DNA from 3 places in the Pseudoalteromonas maris genome. Region 3 is predicted to be linked to each of the others. Evidence: predicted binding sites of a transcription regulator. Region 3 holds the regulator's gene; each other region holds the start of a gene.
The links. Region 3 encodes LexA, which represses DNA repair genes until DNA is damaged. Its sites were predicted from a motif close to TACTGTATNNNNATACAGTA; they were not measured.

Region 1: a site for LexA is predicted at 1,427-1,446, ahead of AAEU32_RS01735 (YebG family protein). Genes of this name have one in related genera too.
Region 2: a site for LexA is predicted at 1,119-1,138, ahead of uvrD (DNA helicase II). Genes of this name have one in related genera too.

Annotation. Positions count from the first base shown of each region.
Region 1 covers NZ_JBMMUF010000001.1:352,979-355,255, reverse strand. Annotated here, with positions in the region: gene AAEU32_RS01740 (amino acid aminotransferase) at 1-1,038, shown strand, start outside; gene AAEU32_RS01735 (YebG family protein) at 1,100-1,411, opposite strand; gene AAEU32_RS01730 (ComEA family DNA-binding protein) at 1,585-1,878, shown strand; gene AAEU32_RS01725 (DUF6170 family protein) at 1,908-2,210, opposite strand; gene dsbB (disulfide bond formation protein DsbB) at 2,207-2,277, opposite strand, start outside.
Region 2 covers NZ_JBMMUF010000016.1:4,530-6,806, forward strand. Annotated here, with positions in the region: gene uvrD (DNA helicase II) at 1-1,055, opposite strand, end outside; gene AAEU32_RS15440 (GNAT family N-acetyltransferase) at 1,162-1,572, opposite strand; gene AAEU32_RS15445 (GNAT family N-acetyltransferase) at 1,676-2,086, shown strand.
Region 3 covers NZ_JBMMUF010000003.1:403,208-405,484, forward strand. Annotated here, with positions in the region: gene coxB (cytochrome c oxidase subunit II) at 1-754, opposite strand, end outside; gene lexA (transcriptional repressor LexA) at 1,077-1,694, opposite strand; gene AAEU32_RS06885 (SpoIIAA family protein) at 1,919-2,277, shown strand, end outside.

The DNA.
Region 1 (2,277 bases), on a different contig from region 3:
GAAGAGTTTCGTTTAGCAAACGAGACAACCAAGACGTATATTGGCTTGGCGGGTAACCTAGATTATTGTCAGAAGATGGAGCAATTACTGCTTGGTGATGCACACCCTGCATTGCTTGCTAACCGTGTTCGTACTGCCCAGGCTCCTGGCGGAACAGGTTCATTACGTGTAGCAGCTGAGTTTATTAAGCGTTGTAACACTGATGCCACTGTGTGGGTAACAACACCAACATGGGCAAACCACATCAGCTTGTTCGAAGCTGCGGGTCTAACAGTAAAAGAATACCCTTACTACGACTATGAAAATAAGGGCCTTCTGTTTGATGAGATGGTAAATGCACTGAGCCAAATTCCAGCGGGTGATGTTGTATTGCTGCACGCATGTTGCCACAACCCAAGTGGTATGGATTTAAATGCAGAGCAATGGAAAACGGTAACAGAGATTGCTAAAACGCAAGGCTTCACTGTATTAGTAGATATCGCTTATCAAGGTTTTGGTACAAGCCTAGATGATGATGCGGCGGGCCTTCGTCACCTTGCTTCGCAAGTAGAAGAGCTGATCATTTGTTCTTCATGTTCAAAGAACTTCGGTCTTTATCGTGAGCGTATTGGCGCATGTTCAATTATCTCTAAAGACGCGGCAGCTGCAGACGTATCGAACTCAGTTATGTTGAGTGTTGTACGTAGTATTTACTCAATGCCACCGGCGCACGGTGCTGATATTGTTAACACCATTTTATCAAGTGATGAGCTTACTAACATGTGGCATCAAGAGCTTGACGAGATGCGTGCGCGTATTAATGGTTTGCGTTCTTTGCTCAAAGAAAAATTAAATGCCAAGTGTGAAGGCATGGATTTCTCATTCATCGAGCAGCAGCATGGCATGTTCTCTTTCTTAGGCATTAATAAAGAGCAAATTGATCGCCTGCAAAAAGAATACTCAATCTATATCGTAGGTTCTAGCCGTGTGAATGTGGCGGGGATCAGCGAAGCGAACATTGATTACTTCGCTAATGCAGTGGCTGAAGTGACTAAATAAGTCATTAAACAGTGCACAAAAAAGCCAGATTTTGCTGGCTTTTTTTATTTTTATCAGAGTGTTAGGCTTCTTTTGTTTTTAGCTCAGTGACATTCTCGTCAGTTTTAGCTGCTTTAGCTTTCTTTGGTGCTTTATCTGCTGTTGGCTTTGCCCCTTTAAGCACATTCATGAAGTCATCTTTTTGCTTCGCAATTTGCAGGGATAAGCTTTCGACTTGCTGTTCACTTAATGGCACATCAACAGCGCCCAATAACTCTTCTAAGTTTTCTGCAATATCGAGCATTTTGTCATAAGCATCGGCTTCTTTTTTACTGGTAAAGGTCATGCGCTCGACTCCATTTCTTTCCACTACATACTTAACTACAACAGCCATGGGATCTCCTAACTATACTGTTTTTTTATACAGTTAGGTTAGAGGTAAGTGCGTACAACGTCAAGGGCTTTTATTAGAGACTTTATTGTTTGAACCTAATTTGACAACAAAGGTGTTTTCTTCTTTATTTAAAACAGCAGTACAAGGAAAACCATTACTTTAAGGAGAGAAGTATGAAACTACTACATGCCGCAGTAATTGCATTGTGTATACTCAGCGCAGGTGAGGTGGTTGCCGCTCAAAAGGCACCGGTTCAGACTGATGCTATCGTTCCCGCGCTGGTAAATATTAACAGTGCTTCTGAAAAAGAATTGCAGATGTTGCCTGGCATAGGAGCAGCAAAAGCAAAGGCGATTGTTCAATATCGTGACCAAAACGGCCCGTTTACCAGCGTAGAACAACTGGTGAATGTGGCTGGAGTGGGTGATAAATTACTCGCGAAGATAAAGGATAAAGTGAGTATTTAATATTCAGGTGTGAATAAACCAAGGCAGCGTTAGCTGCCTTTTTTGTGTGTTTGTATCGCTTGCTCAAGGTGCATTGATGCAAAGTAGTGACGCACTGGCAAAACCAAAATAGGATAGGCGATACCAGCAAGCAGTAACCAAGGCAACATACTCCAGCCTTCAAATCGTACCAACAATAAGAACAGTGGTGTGATCAACAGCAGCTTTAATATGTTCATCAATATCCGCTCTTGAGCACTTAATAACTCCAAAGAGTCAGCCACAATTGCAAGACGCTCTTTGTGACTAAACTCTTTGAGAGCAGGGATTTGGCTGGCTAAAAAATAAATCATGACTTTTGCGCTTTGAAAAATAGGCTAGCAAGCGTAACAAGAATAGCCGCCGCAGCAAAAGCAGCGA
Region 2 (2,277 bases), on a different contig from region 3:
TATAAAATGGCGCTGTCACTGAGTGCATTACCCGCTTCGAGCCATGTTTTAATCTTGCCTACAATGAAGCGCGCTTCATCTAGCTCATTAAACGCTGCATAAATAGAGATGGGTTCACCTTGGTTGCCATCAGTCCATAAGCTTTTACCCATGCGCTCGGCATTGTTTTCGATCAGCGAGTTTGCCGCTTTCAAAATTGTGGCTGTAGAACGATAATTTTGTTCAAGGCGAATCGTTTCGGCATCGAAGTCATCTAAAAAGCGCTTAATATTCTCAATTCTCGCACCACGCCAGCCATAAATACTCTGGTCATCATCACCCACAATCATCATTGAGTTAGTATCACCCGCGATGAGTGAGAGCCAGCGATATTGAATGGTGTTGGTATCTTGAAACTCGTCCACCAAAATGTGGGCAAAGCGCTGTTGATAATGGCGTAACAAGGTTGGGTGTTGTTGTAGAACTTCGTAGCAACGTAGCAATATTTCCGCAAAGTCGACTAACCCTGCTCGATCACAGGCTTCTTGGTACGCGCTATAAACGCGCAGCAGCATTTGCTCATTAATATCATAGGCTTGAATATCTTTAGGACGCAGGCCTTCATCTTTTTTGGCACTGATATACCAAGCAATGTGTTTTGCTGGCCATTTTTTTTCATCGATATTCATAGCTTTGAGCAAACGGCGGATCATACGTTGCTGATCATCACTATCAAGAATTTGGAATGACTCAGGCAGCTTTGCTTCGCGATGGTGAGCGCGCAAGATGCGATGAGACAGTCCATGGAACGTGCCAATCCACATGCCACCGGCAGAGCCCTGAATGGTTTGCTCTACACGGGCGCGCATTTCTTTGGCTGCTTTGTTGGTGAACGTAACTGCGAATACACTGTAAGGTGATGCATTTTCAACTTGCGTCAACCATGCGATGCGATGGACTAGAACACGCGTTTTACCTGAGCCCGCACCAGCGAGAACCAGCATGTTTTGCAACGGTGCCGCTACCGCTTCGCGTTGTTTATCATTCAAGCCATCAAGTAATTCAGATACGTCCATTGCTACGTCCACTTATTATTAGTTTGGCAAGTATAACAAGAGTTATGCTTTGGCTAAATAGAATACTGTTTTTATAAACAGTAAAAATAAACATGAGCTGCCGTTATTACAGTAGCTCATGTTTGTTGGGTTCAAGCAGCTTGTAAAAATGAATCTTACTATGTGCTGTGATGGCTTCATTTTTGGTTTTTTGTATGTAGCCATGTGAGCGCAGCATGGCTAGCATGGCGTCGAATCGCAACATGGTTTTGACTTCAATTTGTGTATAACCTCGTTCGCAAGCCCACTTTTCTTGTGCCAACAGCAGCGCTTTTGCGATGCCTTTACCTCGGTGCTGTGGGTCTACAGCGCCAAGCCAGCTGTAAAATGTGTTTGCTGATTTTGCGTATCCCAATTTAAATGCAACCACCTTTGCTTCATAGGTGGCGACAAGTGCGAGGTGTTCGCTATCTCCAATGCGTTGCTGATACATGGCTAAATCAGCATTACCCAACATTTCAGGTGTTTGATTATGCACTGTTAAACATTCGTGCAATGATCCGATTCGGATTGTGTACTGACTCACACGCTAATACTCGGTTATTATTCTGATATCAGTTTATCATGGGTAATTCAGTGTGATGCGAAACAAGATAGTTGCCGATAATAGCACTCAACTTAGCGAGTGGTTAAAAGAGCAAGTAGTGGCATTCAATCAGTCTCAATGGCCAGTGCAAAGACAAGAGTTGGGCTTTAGCATCAATAATGAAGATGCACAGCGCATCGGTGGCATTTCAGGAAGGTGGTTTGGGAATTGGTTGTTGATAGACTGGTTATGGGTCAACCCTGAGGATAGAGGGCAAGGGTATGCCAGCGAGCTACTTAGCAAACTCGAATCGCATGCTAAGGAGCTGGGTGCGAACAAAGCCGTGCTTGATACGCTCGAGTTCCAGGCGCCTGAGTTTTATCGTCGTCATGGCTATGAAGAAGTGTTCGTACTTGAAAACTACCCACTAACAGGACGACGCAGTTACATGTGCAAGGAGCTTTAAAGCGCTAGGGCGTGTTGACCTTTGAGGTATGAATTTTGTTCAAATCAAAGGCTTTCAATGCTAGGAATGGGTCATGGTGCATAGTGAACTATGTTCAAGGCCCATGACAACGCAGTGCATGCCTTTGGTTGAACCCTTTGGGGCAGCGTCATTGGGGTATTTTGTCTGCGTTATCACCTGACTTACATAGA
Region 3 (2,277 bases):
GCTCGGCTAGCCAAACATCAAATGCTTCTGGTGACTTAGCCTCTACCACAACAGGCATAAAGCCATGATCTTTACCACACAGCTCAGCACATTGACCGCGGTACACGCCTTCCTCATTAACGCGTGTCCATGCTTCATTGATAAAGCCTGGGTTTGCGTCCTTTTTCACCGCAAAATCAGGAACCCACCATGAGTGGATAACATCGTCTGAAGTCATTAAGAAACGCACTTTTTTGTCTGTTGGGATCACCAAAGGCTTGTCTACCTCAAGAAGGTAGTTTTCACCCTTGTCTTGTGCGTTTTGAATTTGGTCTTGCGTGGTTGAGAGCAATGAATAAAAGCCTACGTCGTGGCCCATGTATTCGTAATGCCACTTCCATTGCGACCCTGTCACCTTAATAGTGAGATCCGCTTTGGAGGTATCTTCCATCGCAATCAAGGTTTTGGTAGCAGGCACCGCCATACCAATGAGAATTAAAAATGGGATTGCAGTCCAAAGTATTTCAACCTTGGTGCTTTCATGGAAGGAAGCGGGTTTAGCGCCTTTTGATTTACGGTGCCTGAGTAAGGCCCAAAACATGACTGAAAAAACAATCACCCCAATTACACAACAAATGATAAATATCGTCATATGTAACTGGTAAACATTTTCGCTAATGTCTGTTACCCCTGGGCGCAAATTATATTTACTATTTGCAAAAGCCAACTGCGGGGCAAACAAGCATAGCAACATGAGGGAGCACAGCTTCTTCATGTACCATCTCCTTAAATACGCGCAACGCAAAAAGAGAAGAGAAGGCAATTACTGCTAGCCAATCTTCGTTATTATTATGCTTAGAACTGGCCGATTACATTTACTTCTTACAAAGCGGTTAAAAAGCAACCAGCAAAGCCTGCAATATAACCAATTAGTAAAGAATTGCGCATAAAGCAAGAAATTAGCGTGTTTTTGTTTTGCTTTTTAAAATAAATATTTTTTGGAGTTTCAATCTGTTAGCAAACAGAGACAGGAAGATGGAAAGGCGTCTAAAACCCCCAATAAACGGCGTATTGGGGGCCAAATTTTACAGGTACAACTACATCCAATCGGCGTTTCGAATTACACCTACGGCTAAACCCTCAATATTGAAGGATTCGTGCTCTAAATCGACCTCAATAGGAGCGAACTCCTCGTTTTCTGCGTGTAAAAGTACCTTTCTTCCGGCCTTTTCTAAACGTTTAACAGTGACATCGTCACCAACGCGGGCAACCACCACTTGACCGTTTTCAGCAACTTGCGCACGGTGCACAGCAAGCAGATCACCATCCATGATCCCGATGTCTTTCATACTCATACCATCAACACGCAGCAAGTAATCAGCAGCAGGCTTAAACAATAGCGGGTCAATTTGGCAATGACTCTCAATGTGCTCTTGCGCCAAAATAGGCTCACCCGCAGCAACACGGCCAATTAACGGCAAACCTAGTTGCTCAGGCTCTTCCTCTTCAACCAACTGGATACCACGGCTGGCACCGGGTTTCATCTTAATGACGCCTTTTTTTGCTAAGGCTTTGAGGTGTTCTTCAGCGGCGTTGGCACTACGAAACCCTAACGTCTGTGCAATTTCAGCACGCGTAGGCGGCATGCCTGTGTCTTTAATAAATACTTTGATCAGCTCTAAAATTTGCGATTGGCGATTAGTTAAAGGGCGCATACAACTGGGTTTCCATACAGTACATTTAACTGTGAGTATATACAGTTGTCAGAAAATCGCAAATAAAATCAGGCAATTTGCTCACCTCACAGAAATGGTAGTAATTGCTTTAACTGGTCATCACCCAACCTGTTTGCGCTAAATCAACGAAATGAGTCTTATCTGAACAGATAACATTGGTATTGCACTAACATTATTGAATATAAACACGAGGTGAAACGCTTATGTTGAACGTAACCCTAGATGAAGACAAAAACATCGCCATGTTTGAACCGCATGGACCACTGACACAAACCGATTTTGAGTCCGCGGTGCGCATTATTGACCCGTATCTGCAAAGTGTTGGTAAGTTAAAAGGCCTTATCATCGCCACCCCTGATTTTCCGGGCTGGGACTCATTTGCCGCCTTAATAAGTCACTTACGGTTTGTGCATGATCATCACACTAAAGTAGGCAAGGTGGCACTAGTGACCGACTCTTCTATGAGCGCGTTTGGTGAGCATGTGGCTGCACACTTTATTAATGCTGAAATAAAGGCATTTGGCTACACGCATCTACACGATGCCAAACGCTGGGTAGCCGA